3 regions of the Enterobacter sp. UPMP2052 genome follow, and region 3 is predicted to be linked to each of the others. Evidence: predicted binding sites of a transcription regulator. Region 3 holds the regulator's gene; each other region holds the start of a gene.
The links. The regulator PhoB, encoded in region 3, activates phosphate uptake and scavenging genes when phosphate is short. The targets are predictions, from matches to a motif close to CTGTCATAAAACTGNCNNAT.

Region 1: the regulator PhoB is predicted to act here: its motif matches at 5,619-5,638, upstream of pstS (phosphate ABC transporter substrate-binding protein PstS).
Region 2: the regulator PhoB is predicted to act here: its motif matches at 4,414-4,433, upstream of uvrB (excinuclease ABC subunit UvrB).

What each region holds. Positions count from the first base shown of each region.
Region 1 is NZ_JBSKJR010000020.1:2,544-9,106, forward strand. It holds gene adeP (adenine permease AdeP) at 1-29, opposite strand, end outside; gene yieH (6-phosphogluconate phosphatase) at 196-861, shown strand; gene phoU (phosphate signaling complex protein PhoU) at 952-1,677, opposite strand; gene pstB (phosphate ABC transporter ATP-binding protein PstB) at 1,691-2,464, opposite strand; gene pstA (phosphate ABC transporter permease PstA) at 2,512-3,402, opposite strand; gene pstC (phosphate ABC transporter permease PstC) at 3,402-4,361, opposite strand; gene pstS (phosphate ABC transporter substrate-binding protein PstS) at 4,490-5,530, opposite strand; gene ACWKX3_RS23515 (fimbrial protein) at 5,778-6,563, opposite strand, start outside.
Region 2 is NZ_JBSKJR010000001.1:1,949,736-1,956,298, reverse strand. It holds gene bioA (adenosylmethionine--8-amino-7-oxononanoate transaminase) at 1-431, opposite strand, end outside; gene bioB (biotin synthase BioB) at 500-1,540, shown strand; gene bioF (8-amino-7-oxononanoate synthase) at 1,537-2,694, shown strand; gene bioC (malonyl-ACP O-methyltransferase BioC) at 2,678-3,433, shown strand; gene bioD (dethiobiotin synthase) at 3,426-4,115, shown strand; gene uvrB (excinuclease ABC subunit UvrB) at 4,663-6,563, shown strand, end outside.
Region 3 is NZ_JBSKJR010000002.1:71,980-78,542, reverse strand. It holds gene phoR (phosphate regulon sensor histidine kinase PhoR) at 184-1,479, opposite strand; gene phoB (phosphate response regulator transcription factor PhoB) at 1,501-2,190, opposite strand; gene sbcD (exonuclease subunit SbcD) at 2,376-3,581, shown strand; gene sbcC (exonuclease subunit SbcC) at 3,578-6,563, shown strand, end outside.

The sequences.
Region 1 (6,563 bases), on a different contig from region 3:
GATGTCTGGGTAGTGTGTTGTTGACTCATCATCAATTTCCGAACAAGGAGGGAAAATTCGTCGCTATCCTATACCAAAATGCGACAATAAGGGCGGTTACGGGATACTTTTTTTCATTGATTTTGCTTATACGGCAACGATTGCGTCTCGTAAATCTGCAGTACGTAAACGTTAAACTTGTTAAAAGGGAAAGGCATGTCCGGAATTGAAGCGGTATTTTTCGACTGCGACGGTACGCTGGTCGACAGTGAGGTCATTTGTTCCCGCGCGTATGTCGCCATGTTCCAGGAATTTGGCATTACGCTCGATCTCGACGAAGTGTTCAAACGCTTTAAGGGCGTCAAGCTCTACGAGATCATCGACATCATTAACGCAGAGCACGGCACGGATCTGGCGAAAGCGGATCTGGAGCCGGTGTACCGCGCCGAGGTCGCACGCCTGTTCGACTCAGAGCTGGAGGTTATTCCCGGCGCGAATGCGCTGCTGGATGCGATGACGGTGCCCATCTGCGTGGTCTCCAACGGACCGGTCAGCAAAATGCAACATTCGCTCGGCAAGCTGGAGATGGTGCATCACTTCCCGGAAAAATTGTTCAGCGGCTACGATATCCAGCGCTGGAAGCCCGATCCGGCCCTGATGTTCCATGCGGCAAAGGCGATGAACGTGAACGTGGAGAACTGCATTCTGGTGGATGATTCCTCTGCAGGGGCGCAGTCGGGGATTGATGCAGGAATGGAGGTGTTTTACTTCTGTGCCGATCCGCACAACAAGCCGATCGATCATCCTAAAGTGACGACCTTTACCGACCTGGCGCAGCTGCCAGCGTTGTGGAAGGCTCGCGGGTGGGATATTACTCGCTGAAAAAACAAAGCCGGATGGCGCTAACGCTTATCCGGCCTACATGGCTCGTAGGCCCGGTTAGCGCAGCGCCACCGGGCATTTTAGTGCCGATCACTCTTTCGGATCTTTCCCCGCCAGCAGCTTGTCCAGCTCGTCGCCGCCCACGTGACGGAAATCCTGACCTTTCACGAAGTAGAAGATGTATTCACAGATGTTCTGGCAGCGGTCGCCGATACGCTCGATGGAGCGTGCGCAGAACAGGGCGGTCAGTACGCTTGGGATCGTCCGCGAATCTTCCATCATGTAGGTCATCAGCTGGCGCACGATGCCTTCGTACTCCTGGTCGACTTTCTTGTCTTCACGGTAGATACGCACTGCTTCGTCCAGATCCATACGCGCAAAGGCATCCAGCACGTCGTGCAGCATCTGCACGGTGTGGCGGCCCAGCGACTCCAGGCTGACCAGCAGCGGCTGGTGCTGCTGGGAGAATTTCTCCAGCGCGGTACGGCAGATTTTATCGGCCACGTCGCCAATACGTTCCAGCTCGGCGATGGTTTTGATGATCGCCATCACCAGACGCAGGTCGCTCGCCGTTGGCTGGCGCTTGGCAATAATGCGCACGCAGGCCTCGTCGATGGCCACTTCCATCATGTTGACGTTCTGATCGCCGGCGATAACGCGCTTCGCCAGCTCGCTGTCCTGGTTGTGCATGGCAGTGATCGCATCAGAAAGCTGCTGCTCCACCATGCCACCCATGGTCATCACCTGAGTGCGGATGCTTTCCAGCTCTGCGTTGAACTGGCCGGAAATGTGTTTATTAAGATTGAGGTTGTCCATGGTTCACTCCAAATCAACCGTAGCGGCCAGTAATATAATCTTCAGTTTGTTTCTTCGCGGGGCGGGTGAACAGCGCATCCGTATCGCTAAACTCAATCAGCTCGCCCAGGTACATAAACGCCGTGTGATCGGAGCAACGCGCAGCCTGCTGCATGTTGTGGGTCACGATAACCACGGTGTAATCCTGCTTCAGCTCGGTGATCAGCTCTTCAATGCGGCCCGTGGAGATAGGGTCCAGCGCGGAACACGGCTCATCAAGCAGCAGCACTTCCGGGCGGATGGCGATGCCCCGCGCAATGCACAGACGCTGCTGCTGACCGCCGGAGAGAGAGTAACCGCTCTGGTGTAACTTATCTTTGGTTTCGTTCCACAATGCGGCCTTGGTCAAGGCCCACTGCACGCGCTCGTCCATATCGGCACGGGAGAGCTTTTCAAACAGGCGCACGCCAAACGCGATGTTGTCATAAATCGACATCGGGAACGGCGTCGGTTTCTGGAACACCATGCCCACTTTCGCGCGCAGCAGGGCGATATCCTGGGCGTGGGTCAAAATGTTTTCCCCGTCCAGGATGATTTCACCTTCAGCGCGCTGCTCCGGATAGAGCGAATACATCTTGTTAAAGGTACGCAGCAGGGTAGATTTACCGCAGCCGGACGGACCGATGAATGCCGTGACCTGGTTCTTCGCGATATCCAGGTTGATGTTCTTCAGGGCATGGAATTTGCCGTAGTAGAAGTTCAAATCACGAACCTGAATCTTACCCGGGGCAGTATCAACCATACTCATTGACTCATTTCCTCATTCGGCGCCGCGATGTGCCGCGCCGTAAAAATTTAACCGTGTTTCTTCTTCGCGAAAATGACGCGCGCCAGAATGTTCAGCAACAGTACGCAAAGGGTGATGATCAGCACCCCGGCCCACGCCAGCTGCTGCCATTCCGCGAATGGGCTCATCGCAAATTTAAAGATCGTCACCGGCAGGTTGGCGATCGGCTGCATCATGTCCGTGCTCCAGAACTGGTTCGAGAGCGACGTAAACAGCAGCGGAGCCGTTTCCCCGGCGATACGTGCCACCGCCAGCAGGATACCGGTCATGATCCCGGAGATAGACGCTTTGAGCGTAATCGCGGAGATCATCTTCCATTTCGGCGTCCCCAGTGCGTAAGCCGCTTCGCGCAGGCTATCCGGCACCAGTTTCAGCATGTTCTCGGTAGTGCGGATGACGATAGGCACCTGCAGCAGCGCCAGCGCAATCACGCCTGCCCAGCCGGAGAAGTGTTCCATCTGCGCCACCACAACGGTGTAAACGAACAGACCAACGACGATAGACGGCGCAGACAGCAGGATGTCATTGATGAAGCGAATGACTTCAGCCAGCCAGGATTTGCGGCCATACTCCGCCAGATAAATCCCCGCCATGATGCCCAGCGGCGTACCAAAGACCGTCGCCCAGAGGGTCAGCAGGCCGCTGCCCGCCAGGGCGTTTGCCAGACCACCGCCCGCCGTATTGGGCGGCGGCGTCATTTCGGTGAACAACGCCAGAGACATGCCGTCGATGCCGCGGGTAATGGTCGACATCAGGATCCAGATCAGCCAGAACAGGCCGAACGCCATCGTCGCCATGGAGAGCGTCAGCGCAATACGGTTTTTGAAGCGGCGCTTCGCCTGCATTTTGCGGCGGGATTCTGCCAGCGCTGGGCTGCTTTGCATTTCGAGCGTTGCCATTAGCGTGCCCCCTCATTTTTAGCGAGACGCATAATCATCAGCTTGGAAATCGCCAGAACGATGAAGGTGATAACAAACAGGATCAGCCCCAGCTCCATCAGCGCCGCCACGTGCAGCCCGGATTCGGCTTCGGCGAATTCGTTTGCCAGCGCAGAGGTAATGCTGTTACCCGGCATGAACAGCGATACGCTGTCGAGCTGGTAGGTGTTACCGATAATAAAGGTGACCGCCATGGTTTCACCCAGCGCGCGGCCCAGGCCCAGCATAATGCCGCCGATGACACCATTTTTGGTGAACGGAAGAACGATGCGCCAGATGACTTCCCAGGTGGTGCAGCCGATGCCGTAGGCCGACTCTTTCATCATCACCGGGGTTTGCTCGAAGACATCGCGCATTACCGCCGCAATGTACGGAATAATCATGATGGCGAGGATCACGCCTGCCGCCAGAATACCGATACCAAACGCCGGGCCAGCGAACAGGGCACCAACAAACGGGATGGTGGAGAGAACGTTGCCGACCGGCTCCTGGAAGTAGGTCGCGAACAGCGGCGCAAAGATAAACAGGCCCCACATGCCGTACACGATACTGGGGATCGCGGCCAGCAGTTCAATGGCGATACCCAGCGGACGACGCAGCCAGCCTGGCGCCAGCTCCGTCAGGAACAGGGCGATACCAAAGCTCACCGGAACCGCAATCAGCAGGGCGATAAACGAGGTCACCAGCGTGCCGTAAATCGGCACCAGCGCACCGTAGATGTCGTTTGGCGCATCCCACTCTTTGGTCCACAGGAAGGAGAAACCGAATTTCTGGATGCTCGGCCATGAGGAGAAAATCAGAGACACGATAATGCCGCCCAGCAGCAATAGCACAATCAGCGCAGCCAGTCTGACCAGCGCGCTGAAAATCATGTCACCTTTTTTACCCGGAGGGTTAAATACAGGCTTGGTTGCAGCCATAAATTACTCTTCTGTTTGAAACGTCTTACGAATATGCCCGGTGGCGCTAACGCTTACCGGGCCTACAGGTGGAGCCGTAGGACGGGATAGCGTTAGCGCCACCCGCCATCTTCGTCAAAAATATCCTGTTAGTACAGCGCTTTACCGCTGCTGTCTTTCACGTTGGTTTTCCATGCAGCACGAATCTGCTCAACCACGCTGTCCGGCAGGCTGGCGTAATCCAGATCGTTCGCCTGTTTGCCGCCGTTTTTGTATGCCCAGTCGAAGAACTTCAGCACTTCAGCACCCTGCTCAGGTTTCTTCTGATCTTTGTGGACCAGAATGAAGGTGGTAGAGGTGATTGGCCAGGCGTCATCGCCTTTCTGGTTCGTCAGATCCTGAGCGAAGGATTTGCTCCAGTCAGCGCCTTTCGCGGCGTTAGCGAAGTTCTCTTCGGTCGGGCTAACCGGTTTGCCGTCCGCAGACATCAGTTTGGTATAGGCCAGGTTATTCTGCTTCGCGTAAGCGTACTCTACGTAACCGATGGAGCCCGGCAGACGCTGGACGAACGCGGCGATACCGTCGTTACCTTTGCCGCCCAGACCGGTTGGCCAGTTAACGGTAGAACCAGAACCGACTTTCGATTTCCACTCTTCGTTCACTTTCGCCAGGTAGCTGGTGAAGACGAAGGAGGTACCGGAACCGTCAGCACGACGCACCACGGCGATGTTCTGCGAAGGCAGTTTTACGCCCGGGTTCAGTTTGGTGATGGCTTCGTCATCCCATTTTTTGATTTTGCCGAGGTAGATATCACCCAGGGTTTTACCGTCCAGCACCAGCTCGCCAGACTTCAGGCCCGGGATATTCACCGCCAGCACCACGCCGCCAATCACGGTCGGGAACTGGAACAGGCCTTCCTGCGCCAGCTTGTCATCAGACAGCGGAGCATCGGACGCGCCGAAATCGACGGTGTTTGCGGTAATTTGTTTTACGCCACCGGAGGAGCCGATACCCTGATAGTTAACCTTGTTGCCGGTTTCTTTCTGGTAGGTATCCGCCCATTTGGCATACACCGGCGCAGGGAAGGTTGCACCCGCGCCTGTCAGGCTTGCTGCTGCAAAGGCAGAGAAAGCGCTCAGAGATAAGGTCGCGGCGACAACAGTTGCGACAGTGGTACGCATAACTTTCATAATGTCTCCTGCAAGGATTTCGTAAATCATTGTTTAAGTGGCTACGATGAGCAAAATAGGACAAACAGGTGACAGATAAATGTACGAAATATGACAGTTTTATGACAATGGAAAACGCATGTTTAACACGATGAAAAATAACAGTATTAATTCATGGCGCGGTCATTTTTTTGTCATATTTTTTTGAGAGACGGTAACGCTGAGAGGACAAATATGACAACGGCTGTCATAAACAGCCGTTGAGACATCAGTTGATGATTTCTATCGTGAGCGTCGCCGTTGCGGAGAACGGCCCCGGCTGAGGTTTGGCCCCGGTGGCGCTGGCTGGCGCACCTGAAAAAGTGAGCGTGCCCTGCATATCACCCAGTGTCTCGGGGGATTGCGTCGTTTCAGCCGCAAGTTCCCCGCCGTTAACATTCACTTCTTTGTCCCGCTTATCGTAAATTTTAATGCCGACATCCGGATTATTTGTCGCAACCATGGTGCCATCCGGGCTTGAGCCAGAGGCCTGTATCGTGGCCCCGAGTAGGTCGAGAGTAAACATATTTGAGCATTTAATATTCACTTTCCGCGTGATCTTATGCCGCTTCAACGCCTCGCCTTTTACAGAGGGAAACTCGGAAGCGAGGATTTTTTTGAAATCAAACATAATCGTCTGGCCTTCGTCTATTTCACAGGTTTGCGGAACCGTTAATGACCCTTCAACGATCACGTCAGAAATCACTTCATGCGAAACAGTAACAGGATCGATGGTGGCATAGATATTAGCCATAACCGTTCTCGGTATATTGACGACGCCCGTAAAATGCCTTTTGACGTATAAATAGATAATACCCGAGCCGCCGCTGTAAAAGGTGGTGGCTGAACTGATGCCGTCATGGCATCCGTAGTGCCCCCCCGTGTCATTAGGCATATGATCGAAGGGCACTGACACGTAGCCTTTTCCAAGAACGTAAACAATCAGGCCAATATCAAGCTGGGCGTTGAGATCGTAAAAATGCACGTTTCGTCTAACGGCAGTAGGCTTTAAGGA
Region 2 (6,563 bases), on a different contig from region 3:
AGGAAGCGCTGGCGCGGTTCGCCCTTCGCATGCCAGTACTGCAACGCCATCTTCATCGCCACTTCTACGGACACGGAGCCAGTATCGGCGAGGAAAACGCACTCCAGCGCGTCGGGGGTCATCGCCACCAGACGACGGCAGACATCCACCGCCGGCTGATGGGTAATGCCGCCAAACATGACGTGCGACATGCGGTCAATCTGCGTTTTCATCGCCGCGTTCAGGCGCGGATGGTTATATCCATGGATCGTCGCCCACCAGGAGGACATACCGTCGACCAGCACGTCGCCGCTGGCGAGATGCAGCTCGCATCCGTGAGCAGACGCAACCGGGTAAACGGGCAGGGGGCGGGTCGTGGAGGTGTAAGGGTGCCAGATATGCTGCTTGTCGAAGTCGAGATCGTCCTGGGTCATAATTGACTTGTAAACCATTTTGAAAAGAATTAGGTTTACAAGTATAAACCGAACCGACAATTAACAAAACCCTTTGGAGACGCTAAATGGCTCACCATCCACGCTGGACGATGTCGCAAGTCACTGAGTTATTCAACAAACCTTTCCTGGAGCTGATGTTCGAAGCGCAGCAGATACACCGTCAACACTTCGACCCACGCCATGTGCAGGTCAGCACGCTGCTGTCGATCAAGACCGGCGCATGCCCGGAAGACTGCAAATATTGCCCGCAGAGCGCCCGCTACAAAACCGGTCTCGAAACCGAGCGCCTGATGGAGGTAGAGCAGGTGCTCGACTCGGCGCGTAAGGCCAAAAATGCAGGCTCCACCCGCTTCTGCATGGGCGCGGCATGGAAGAACCCGCACGACCGCGATATGCCCTATCTTGAGCAGATGGTGAAAGGGGTGAAGGAGATGGGGCTGGAAGCCTGTATGACGCTGGGCACGCTGAACGACGAGCAGGCACAGCGCCTGTCTGCGGCCGGGCTGGACTACTACAACCACAACCTCGACACCTCGCCGGAGTTTTACGGCAACATCATCACCACGCGCACCTATCAGGAGCGACTGGATACCCTGGACAAGGTGCGTGATGCAGGCATCAAAGTGTGCTCGGGCGGGATCGTGGGGCTGGGGGAGACGGTGAAAGATCGTGCCGGCCTGCTGCTCCAGCTTGCTAACCTGCCGACACCGCCGGAAAGCGTGCCGATCAACATGCTGGTGAAGGTGAAAGGGACGCCGCTGGCGGATAACGACGACGTGGACGCCTTTGATTTTATTCGCACCATCGCCGTTGCGCGCATCATGATGCCGACCTCGTACGTGCGCCTCTCGGCGGGACGCGAGCAGATGAACGAGCAGACGCAGGCGATGTGCTTTATGGCCGGTGCCAACTCCATTTTCTACGGCTGCAAGCTGCTGACCACGCCAAACCCGGAAGAGGACAAAGACGTCCAGCTGTTCCGCAAGCTCGGCCTGAGATCGCATCAGACCGAGGTGCTGAAGGGAGATAACGAACAGCAGCAGATGCTGGAGCGGCAGATTTTCAACGCCGACACGGAACAGTTTTACAACGCGGCCTCAGTATGACCTGGCAGGCACGTATCCAGTCCGCGCTCGACGAGCGTCGGGCGGCGGAGGCGTTGCGCGTGCGCTGCGTGGTGGAGAACGGCGCAGGCCGTTTTCTCACGCGTGATAACCAACGCTTTTGCAATTTTTCCAGCAATGATTATCTCGGCCTCAGCCAGCACCCACACGTTATCCGTGCGTGGCAACGCGGGGCGGAGCGATACGGTGTGGGCAGCGGCGGTTCGGGCCACGTCAGCGGCTACACCACGGCGCATCAGACTCTGGAAGCGGAGCTGGCCGACTGGCTGGGCTACCCGCGTGCGCTGCTGTTTATCTCTGGCTTTGCCGCGAATCAGGCAGTGATTGCGGCAATGACGGGCAAAGAGGACCGGATTGTCGCCGACCGCCTAAGCCACGCCTCGCTGCTGGAGGCGGCGGGGTTAAGCCCGGCGCAGCTGCGACGCTTTACGCATAACGACGTCGGGCACCTCCACGCCCTGCTTCAGAAACCCTGCGCCGGCCAGCAGCTGGTGGTCACGGAAGGGGTGTTTAGCATGGACGGTGACAGCGCACCGCTGCGCGCCCTGCATGACGCGGCCCGGAAGCATAACGCCTGGCTACTGGTCGACGATGCCCACGGCATCGCGGTAATGGGCGATGAGGGGCGCGGAAGCGCAGATCAACAGCGCGTCAGGCCGGAACTGCTGATCGTGACGTTTGGCAAAGGCTTCGGCGTGAGCGGGGCGGCGGTGCTGTGCAGCGATCCGGTGGCGGATTATCTCTTACAGTTTGCCCGGCACCTGATCTACAGCACCAGCATGCCTCCGGCACAGGCTGTAGCGTTATCGGCATCGCTGTCGGTGATCCGGTGCGCGGAAGGGGCGGAGCGCAGGCAGCGTCTGGCTGAACATATTGCGCGTTTTCGCCGGGGTTTAGGCTCGCTTCCCTACAGGATAGCCGAGTCTCAAAGCGCCATTCAGCCGGTGATCGTGGGGGAAAACAGCCGGGCTCTGAGCCTGGCGCAGACGCTGCGCGATCGCGGAATGTGGGTCACCGCCATTCGGCCTCCCACCGTTCCGCCGGGCACCGCGCGGTTGCGCTTAACCCTCACGGCGGCCCACGAGTCGCAGGATATCGACGCACTGCTGGAGGCGCTCGATGACGCCAGTCAATAAGCAGGCCATCGCCGCCGCGTTTGGCCGGGCGGCGCAAAGCTACTCGCAGCACGATGAACTGCAGCGCCAGAGCGCACAAGGGCTGCTGGCCGCGCTGGGAGGCGGTCAATTTGCGCAGGTCCTGGATGCGGGATGCGGGCCGGGCGCGAACAGCCGCTACTGGCGGCAGGCGGGAAGCACGGTGACAGCGCTCGATCTTTCGGAGCAGATGCTCAACGAGGCGCGCCAGCAGCAGTCGGCTGACCGCTATCTGGTTGCCGATATTGAAGCCATCGCGCTGCCTGACGGGCAATTCGACCTGGTCTGGAGCCATCTGGCGGTGCAGTGGTGTAGCAGCCTGCCGCACGCGCTGGGGGAGCTTTATCGCGTGGCGAAACCAGGCGGCAAGGTGGCGTTTACCACCCTGCTCGACAGTTCTCTGCCGGAGCTTAATCAGGCCTGGAAAGCCGTGGACGATCGTCCGCACGCGAACCGCTTCCTGTCGCACGACGAGGTGCTGAGGGCGCTGGCAGGCTGGCGTTACCGAAGCAGGGTACAAACGGTCACGCTGGACTTCCGCGATGCCCTCAGCGCCATGCGCTCACTCAAGGGCATTGGCGCAACGCACCTGCACGCCGGGCGCGAGCAAAAACCGCTCACGCGCGGTCAGTTGCAGCGTCTGGGGCTGGCGTGGCCGCAGCAGCGGGGCGCGTTTCCGCTCTCTTATCAACTTTTTCATGGGATTATCGAACGTGACTGAACGCTATTTTGTGACCGGTACGGATACGGAAGTGGGCAAAACGGTTGCCAGCGCGGCACTGCTGCAGGCTGCCCGTCGGCTGGGGAAAAAGACCGCGGGGTTTAAGCCCGTGGCCTCTGGCAGCGAGATGACGCCGGAAGGCCTGCGTAACACCGACGCGCTGGCACTCCAGCGTAACAGCAGTATCGACCTGGCCTATGCGGCGGTGAATCCCTATACCTTCGCGGAGCCAACCTCACCGCACATCATCAGCGCGGACGAGGGGCGTCCGATTGCGTTTGACGTACTTTCGGCCGGGCTGCGTACCCTGGAAGAACAGGCGGACTGGGTGCTGGTGGAAGGGGCGGGCGGCTGGTTTACGCCACTCTCAGAGCAGCATACCTTTGCCGACTGGGTTGAGGCAGAGAGGCTGCCGGTAATTCTGGTGGTCGGCGTTAAGCTTGGCTGTATCAACCACGCGGTGTTGACCGCGCAGGCCGTGCAGCAGTCAGGCCTGCGTCTGGCTGGCTGGATCGCGAACGATGTGGTCGCACCGGGCAAACGTCATCCGGAGTATCTGGCGACGCTTAAGCGAATGCTGCCCGCGCCGTTTCTGGGGGAGATCCCGTGGCTCAGCGGCAACGCAGAAAATGCTGAAACCGGGAAATACCTTGACCTCAGCGCATTGCAGAAATGTGATTAAGATCTCGCCAGTCCATAAGGATAAACCTCGCGCTTGCGCGTCAAAAAAGGGTGATAAAATTTTTTTGCTGCCGCTTCGTGGGAAAAACCGGGACGTTGCCGAGCGGCAGTCTGTATGGGCTGCACGCAGTTATCCACTATTCCTGTGGATAACCTTGTGTATGAGAGTTAGAAAACACGCGATAAGCGAGAGAATACGCGGCTTAAGCCTGAATTGATGCGAAACGCGGCTTTCGGAAATATCCTCTGTTAATCAACTTGTTAGATAAAAGCAATTGCCGTCACTAAACTGTCATCCACTGCCATAAAACTTTCATTACGTAGCTTGACAAATGTTAAAAAAGGAAAATTTTTGGGGATAACCGCGAACGCTGGTGTTTTATCTCGTCCCTGTCGATATTTCGACCGGGTTTACGCTCATCATCCGGCTGCTATGCTAAATATCCTGACATGCTACTGGTTTTTCATCCAGTGTTTTTTACTGGCAATCCTGGCAACAAGGAGTAAAATTACACGTCTGCCGCTAAATCCGTCATCAGGTCGTTGCCATGAGTAAACCGTTCAAATTGAATTCCGCTTTCCGTCCATCGGGGGATCAGCCTGAGGCGATTCGCCGCCTGGAAGAGGGGCTGGAAGATGGGCTTGCACACCAGACGCTGCTGGGGGTGACCGGCTCGGGTAAAACCTTTACCGTCGCCAACGTGATTGCCGACCTGCAGCGCCCAACCATGGTGCTGGCACCCAACAAAACCCTCGCGGCACAGCTTTACGGCGAGATGAAAGAGTTCTTCCCGGAAAACGCGGTGGAGTATTTCGTCTCTTACTACGATTACTACCAGCCGGAAGCCTACGTTCCCAGCTCTGACACCTTTATCGAAAAAGATGCCTCGGTGAACGAACACATCGAACAGATGCGTCTGTCGGCCACCAAAGCGCTGCTTGAGCGGCGTGATGTGGTGGTGGTCGCGTCGGTCTCGGCCATCTACGGCCTGGGCGACCCGGATCTGTACCTGAAGATGATGCTTCACCTCACGGTGGGGATGATTATCGACCAGCGTGCGATCCTGCGCCGGCTGGCAGAGCTGCAGTACACCCGCAACGACCAGGCTTTCCAGCGCGGCACGTTCCGCGTGCGCGGCGAGGTAATTGATATCTTCCCGGCGGAATCGGACGACATGGCCCTGCGCGTGGAGCTGTTCGACGAAGAGGTTGAGCGGCTGTCGCTGTTCGACCCGCTGACGGGGCACATTGAATCAGTGATCCAACGCTTTACCGTCTACCCTAAAACGCACTACGTCACGCCGCGCGAGCGTATCGTGCAGGCGATGGAAGATATCAAGGCCGAACTGGCAGACCGGCGCAAGGTGCTGCTGGCGAACAACAAGCTGCTCGAAGAGCAGCGTTTAAGCCAGCGAACCCAGTTTGACCTGGAGATGATGAACGAGCTGGGCTACTGCTCCGGCATCGAAAACTACTCGCGCTACCTCTCCGGGCGCGGGCCGGGCGAAGCGCCGCCGACGCTGTTTGACTACCTTCCTGCGGATGGCCTGCTGGTGATCGACGAATCCCACGTCACCATCCCGCAAATCGGCGGGATGTATCGCGGCGACCGCGCGCGTAAAGAGACGCTGGTGGAGTATGGCTTCCGCCTACCGTCGGCGCTGGATAACCGCCCGATGAAGTTTGAAGAGTTTGAGGCCCTCGCGCCGCAAACCATCTACGTGTCGGCAACGCCGGGCAACTACGAGCTGGAAAAATCCGGCGAGGACGTGGTTGATCAGGTGGTGCGTCCGACCGGGCTGCTCGACCCGATTATCGAAGTGCGTCCTGTCGCCACCCAGGTGGACGATCTGCTCTCGGAGATCCGTCTCCGCTCCGCTATTAACGAGCGCGTACTGGTCACCACGCTGACCAAACGTATGGCCGAAGACCTGACCGAATATCTGGAAGAGCACGGCGAGAAGGTGCGGTATCTGCACTCGGACATCGATACCGTTGAGCGTATGGAGATCATCCGCGACCTGCGCCTTGGCGAGTTTGACGTGCTGGTGGGGATCAACCTTCTGCGAGAAGGCCTGGACATGCCGGAGGTGTCGCTGGTTGCGATACTTGACGCCGACAAAGAGGGCTTCCTGCGTTCTGAACGTTCACTCATTCAGACCATTGGCCGTGCCGCCCGTAACGTCAACGGTAAGGCCATTCTGTACGGCGATAAGATCACCCCGTCAATGGCGAAAGCGATTGGCGAAACGGAACGTCGCCGCGAGAAGCAGCAGCGCTACAACGAAGAGCACGGCATCACGCCTCAGGGTCTGAACAAGAAAGTGGTGGATATTCTGGCGCTGGGTCAGAACATTGCGAAGACCAAAACCAAAGGGCGCGGGAAAGCCCGTCCAGTGGTGGAGGAGGATACCGTCGCGCTGACGCCGAAAGCGTTGCAGCAGAAGAT
Region 3 (6,563 bases):
AGAACAATATACCAGCATAGAAATTCAAGGCAGCACGATACGCCATATTCAGGAAAAACCCATGGCTAATCATGCGAACAAAAAAACAACAGCCGTATAATATTCACCCGCGTTTCGCTTGACTGCAAAGCAAACGGGCCAGCATACGCTGACCCGTGGAAAGGTAAAATGACACGCCCGCCGTCAGGCGATCTTTTTGGCAATCAATCGTTCCGGCATGACGAAACTGAAACGGGTTCCTTTGCCCGGCGTACTCTGAATATCAAGACGGCTTTCGTGGTGATTCACCGCATGTTTCACAATCGCCAGTCCAAGACCGCTGCCCCCGGTCTGGCGTGAGCGCGCTTTATCCACACGGTAAAAACGCTCGGTCAGGCGCGGAAGGTGCTCCGGCGCAATGCCCGGACCGTTATCCTCGACGCTGAACTCAGCCCCCGCCGGGGTAGGCTGCCAGCGCACTACGATATGCGTTCCCTCCGGCGTGTGGTTCACCGCGTTATAGACCAGGTTGGAGATGGCGCTGCGCAGTTCATCCTCGCTGCCGAGCACTTTGAGGCTGTTATCCACCTCAAAGTTGAAGGTGTGTTTCTTATGGCTTAACGTCTGTGCTTCACGCTCCACCACGCGCAGCATCATCGGCACGTCAATGGTGTCAGTGAGCGCCAGCGACGGAGCCGCTTCGATTTTCGAGAGCGTCAGTAGCTGCTTCACCAGCCCTTCCATCCGGTGCGTCTGCTCGCGCATGGTGTGCAGGGCTTTCTCGCGCGGTGCTCCTTCCAGCGTTTGCTCCTGCATCATCTCCAGATAGCCCTGCAGCACCGTCAGCGGCGTGCGCAGTTCGTGGCTAACGTTGGCGAAGAAGTTGCGGCGCGCCCCTTCCAGCTGGTGCATCTGGGTCACGTCGCGCGCCACCATCAGCCACTGCCGATCGCTGTAGGGCATCACGCGGATCTCAAGATGACGGCCATTGTTGAGCTTCAGATCGTGCGGGCGGGTAAAGTCACGCTTTTTGAGGTACAGCGTGAACTCGGGATAACGCAGAAGGTTAAGGATATTCTGGCCATTGTCATCCGGCCAGCGCAGGCCGAGCAGCTGTTGCGCCAGGCCGTTACACCAGAAGATGGTCCCCTCTTCGGTGGTTAAAATAACCGCATCCGGAAGCGATTCTGCGCCGCTGCGAAAGCGTTTTATCAGGCTGCCCAGCTCGCGGCGGCGCTTTTTATTACGCATCTGCATCTGGTGCAGGCCGTACAGCAGCGGCTCCCAGCTTCCGCTTCCCGGCGGAGGGGTCATACTTCTGTCCACCCACAGCCACCAGGAGAGGCGCAGCAGATTCCAGAAATGCCAGATCAGCAGTCCGGTCACCGCGGCCAGTAAAAACCACGGCAGATAGCCAAAAATAGCCCCCAGAATGAAGGCCGGAATACAGCATAAGATCAGTTCAAAGACGAGCCTTTTCCATGACAGACGTTCCAGCACGCGTCACACTCCTGTCATTGTTCAGAAACGGGTCGAAAAACGATAACCCGTGCCGCGGACCGTCTGCACCATGCGATCGTGGCCGCTCAGTTCCAGCGCTTTACGCAGGCGGCGAATATGGACGTCAACCGTTCGGTCTTCGACATAGACGTTAGTTCCCCAGACGTTATTCAGCAACTGTTCGCGGCTGTAGACGCGCTCCGGATGGGTCATAAAGAAGTGCAGGAGCTTAAATTCGGTCGGCCCCATGTCGAGAGGATTTTCGCCGGTCATGACGCGGTGCGAGGTCGGGTCAAGGCTCAGGCCCTGCATCTCAATCACCTCTTCCACCGCCATCGGCGAAATACGGCGCATCACGGCTTTGATGCGGGCAACCAGCTCCTTCGGGGAGAACGGCTTGGTAATGTAATCATCCGCGCCGGTTTCCAGACCGCGAACGCGATCCTCTTCTTCACCGCGCGCCGTCAGCATAACCACCGGAATATCGCGGGTCATCGCTTCACGTTTAATGTGTTTGATAAACTGCAGGCCGGAGCCGCCGGGCAGCATCCAGTCCAGCAGGATCAAGTCGGGCCAGGGTTCATTCAGCTGATTCACCGCGCTGTCATAATCTTCCGCTTCAATCGGCTGGAAACCGTTTTGTTCGAGCACGAAGCACACCATTTCACGAATCGGAGCTTCATCTTCTACGACCAGAATACGTCTCGCCATACTTTGCCCTGTTTTGTCTTATTTAAGTTACATGTTGTAATTCGGCGCCATTATGCGTCAGATTTATGACAGATTTATGAAAAACATTACCATCATCAATGGCAAACTGTTGTTTTATTACAGCGGTTATTTTCCGTTCCCTGAAAGTTTATAATCCCCCCATCTTTTTTCGCCACGGATCTGATATGCGCATACTTCACACCTCGGACTGGCATCTGGGTCAAAATTTTTACAGCAAAAGCCGCGCCGCTGAACATGAAGCGTTTCTGAACTGGCTGCTGGAGACGGCCCGGTTGCAGGAGGTCGACGCAATTATCGTGGCAGGCGATATTTTTGATACCGGACAGCCGCCGAGCTATGCGCGCGAGTTGTATAACCGCTTTGTGGTCAACCTGCAGCAAACCGGCTGTCATCTGGTGATTGTCGCGGGCAACCATGACTCCGTCGCCACGTTGAATGAATCCCGCGATATTTTGGCGTTCCTCAACACGACCGTGGTGGCGAGTGCCGGGCACGCGCCGCAGATCCTGAACAAACGCGACGGCACGCCGGGGGCAGTGCTGTGCCCAATCCCGTTTTTACGCCCGCGGGATATCGTTCAAAGCCAGGCCGGCCTTTCCGGCAGCGAAAAGCAGAAGCATTTATTGCAGGCCATCACCGACTATTATCACCAGCAACACGCACAGGCCTGCACCCTGCGCGGTGAACAACCTCTTCCCGTTATTGCCACCGGCCATTTGACCACCGTCGGAGCCAGTAAAAGTGACGCGGTTCGCGAGATCTATATCGGCACCCTGGACGCTTTCCCGGCGCAAAACTTCCCGCCTGCCGACTACATCGCCCTTGGGCACATTCACCGCGCGCAGGTGATTGGCGGCTGCGAACACATCCGCTACTGTGGCTCGCCCATTCCGCTCAGTTTTGACGAAACGGGCAAGGCGAAATGCGTGCATCTGGTGAGCTTCACCCACGGCAAACTCAGCGCCGTTGAGCCGCTGGAAGTCCCTGTCACCCAGCCGCTGGCGGTCCTGAAGGGCGATCTGGCCGCCATTACCGCCCAGCTTGAGCAGTGGCGCGGCGCAGCGCTTAACCCGCCCGTCTGGCTGGATATCGAAATCACCACCGACGACTACCTGCACGATATGCAGCGTAAAATTCAGGCGCTGACGGAAGATCTTCCCGTCGAAGTGTTGCTGGTACGCCGCAGCCGCGAGCAGCGCGAGAAACTTCTCTCAGGTGCCCGGCGCGAAACGCTTAGCGAACTCCGAGTGGAAGAGGTCTTCGAGCGGCGGCTTGCGCATGAAGAGCTGGACGATGACAAACGCACAAGGCTCAACGAGCTGTTTGTTCAGACTCTGCACACCCTGCATGACGAGGAAGAAAGCGCATGAAAATTCTCAGCCTGCGTCTGAAAAACCTCAACTCGCTCAAGGGCGAGTGGAAAATCGATTTTACCGCTGAGCCTTTCGCCAGCAACGGGCTGTTTGCCATTACCGGTGCTACCGGTGCAGGCAAAACTACCCTTCTCGACGCTATTTGTCTGGCGCTGTACCACGAAACGCCGCGCCTGCAAAAAGTGTCTCAGGCGCAAAACGACCTGATGACGCGCGACACCGCCGAGTGCCTGGCAGAGGTGGAATTCGAGGTCAAAGGCATCGCCTACCGCGCGTTCTGGAGCCAGAACCGCGCGCGCAATCAGCCGGACGGGAACTTACAGGCTCCGCGCGTGGAACTGGCGCGCTGCGAAGACGGCAAAATTCTCGCCGATAAAGTGACGGATAAGCTGGAACAAACCGCCGCGCTCACCGGGCTGGACTATGGCCGCTTTACCCGCTCAATGCTGCTCTCTCAGGGGCAATTCGCCGCGTTTCTTAATGCTAAGCCGAGCGATCGCGCCGAGCTGCTGGAGGAGCTGACCGGCACCGAGATCTACGGGCAGATTTCGGCCATGGTGTTTGAGAAGCACAAAGCCGCCCGCAGCGCGCTGGAAAAGTGTGAAGCGCAGGCTGCGGGCGTCGTGCTGTTAAGCGAAGAGCAACAGCAGCAGTTGCAGCAAAGTTTGCAGGTGCTTACTGACGAAGAGAAAACCCTGCTGGCAGAGCAGCAAAGCCACCAGAAAGCGTTCCAGTGGCTGACGCGCAGCGACGAGCTGATTCGTGAACAGCAGCGCGCCGCCGCTTCGCAGCAGCAGGCGCAGCAGGCACTGACCGATGCCGCGCCTGAGCTGGCAAAGCTCCAGCTGGCTCACCCCGCCGCCCAGCTACGCCCGCTGTGGGAGCGCCAGCAGGAGCAAACCACCCGCCTGGCGCAGACGACCCAGGTCATTGCTGAAGTAAACACTCGCTTACTCGACAGAGCAGCGCTGCGCTCGCGTATCCGCAACGGCGCGCTTCGCCATCGGGAGCAGCTGCAGGCAGAGCATACGGCTCTGGCGCAATGGCTGAGCGAACAGGATCGTTTTCGCCAGTGGGGACAAGAGATTGCTGGCTGGCGGGCGCAGTTCGCGCAGCTGAATCGCGATAAAAGCCAGCTTGCGGCACAATCGGCGCGCATTGCTGAACTGCGCCAGAAGCTGGCTGAAATGCCGGAGAGCGCGCTGACGCTGACGGCTGAGGCCATCACTACGGCAATGGAGCAGCAGGCGCAGTCACGGGCGCTCCGTCAGCGCCTGACCGCGCTACACGCGCGCTATCAGCCACTGCAAAAACGGCTGCGCCAGAATGCGCAAAGCGTGCAGAAAGCGCAGGCTGAGCAGGTAAAACTTAACGAAACCCTGAGCCTGCGTCGTCAGCAGTACAAAGAAAAAAACCAGCACTATCAGGATGTCGTTACGCTTTGCGAACAAGAAAAGACCATCAAGAAACTGGAGGCGGAGCGGGCAGATTTGCAGGCAGGCAAACCTTGCCCGCTCTGCGGTTCAACCACTCATCCGGCCGTCACGGAATACCGGGCGCTGGAGCTGAGCGCCAATCAGCTGCGTCGTGACGCGTTAGCCAAAGAAGTTGCCGCGCTAAAAGACGAAGGGTTGCTGGTGCTCGGGCAGGTAAATGCCCTGACCCAACAGATCCAGCGCGAGACAGAAGAAGCTCAGGCGCTCTCTCAGGAAGAGCAAGCACTCACTAAAGAGTGGCTGGAGGTCTGCACCTTCCTGAACATAGCGCTGAACATTCAGGATGATATCGCCCCGTGGATGAGCGAGCAGGAGCAGTACGAACGCCAGCTGTATCAGCTCAGCCAGCGACTGACCCTGCAAAACCAGCTCAATGAACTGGACGCACAGGCGCGCCAGTACCAGCAGCAGCTGACGTCGACGCGTCAGGCGCTGGCATCCTCGCTCCAGTCGCTGTCGCTTAACGTGCCCGATGACGGGGCTGAAAGCGTCTGGCTCAGCGCACGCGAAACCGAATATGCTCAATGGCAGGAAAAACAGACCCAGCACGGTGCGATTCAGGAACGTATAAACGCGTTAACGCCCATTCTGGATACGCTGCCGGTCGGCGACGATGCACAAGCCGAAGCGGTGATTCCTGAACACTGGCGCGCGATCCACGACGAATGCGTGTCGCTGCAAAGTCAGCTCAGCACGCTTCAGCAGCAAGAGACACTGGAGCGCGAACGGCTCCAGCACTCTCAGGCCCAGTTCAGCGCCGCGCTGGACGCAAGCTGCTTCACCGATCGCGACGCGTTCCTTGCCGCACTGCTGGATGAGGATACCCTCCTTCGTCTTGAACAGCTTAAGCAGACGCGTGAAAATCAGCTTCAGCAGGCCACAGCGCTGGCCGGGCAGGCCAATCAGCAGCTTGCCGGACATCAGACGCTTCGCCCGCAAGGGCTGGAAGCCGATGCACCTGCGCTGCAGGCGACGCTGACGCAGCTGGCGCAAAAACTGCGTGAAAACACGACGCGCCAGGGTGAAATCCGCCAGCAGCTTAAGCAGGACAGCGACAACCGGCTGCACCAGCAGGCGCTGATGCAGCAAATTGAAGAGAGCGCCCGCCTGGCCGACGACTGGGGATACCTGAATGCGCTGATTGGTTCCAGTACGGGCGACAAATTCCGTAAGTTCGCGCAAGGCCTTACGCTGGATAATCTGGTGTGGCTCGCCAACCAGCAGCTTAACCGGCTGCACGGGCGCTACCTGCTTCAGCGCAAGGCCAGCGACGCCCTGGAGCTGGAAGTGGTCGATACCTGGCAGGCCGATGCCGTGCGTGATACGCGAACCCTTTCCGGGGGAGAGAGCTTCCTGGTCAGCCTGGCGCTGGCCCTGGCGCTTTCTGACCTGGTGAGCCACAAAACCCGCATTGATTCCCTGTTCCTTGACGAGGGCTTCGGCACCCTCGACAGCGAAACGCTGGATACCGCGCTGGACGCGC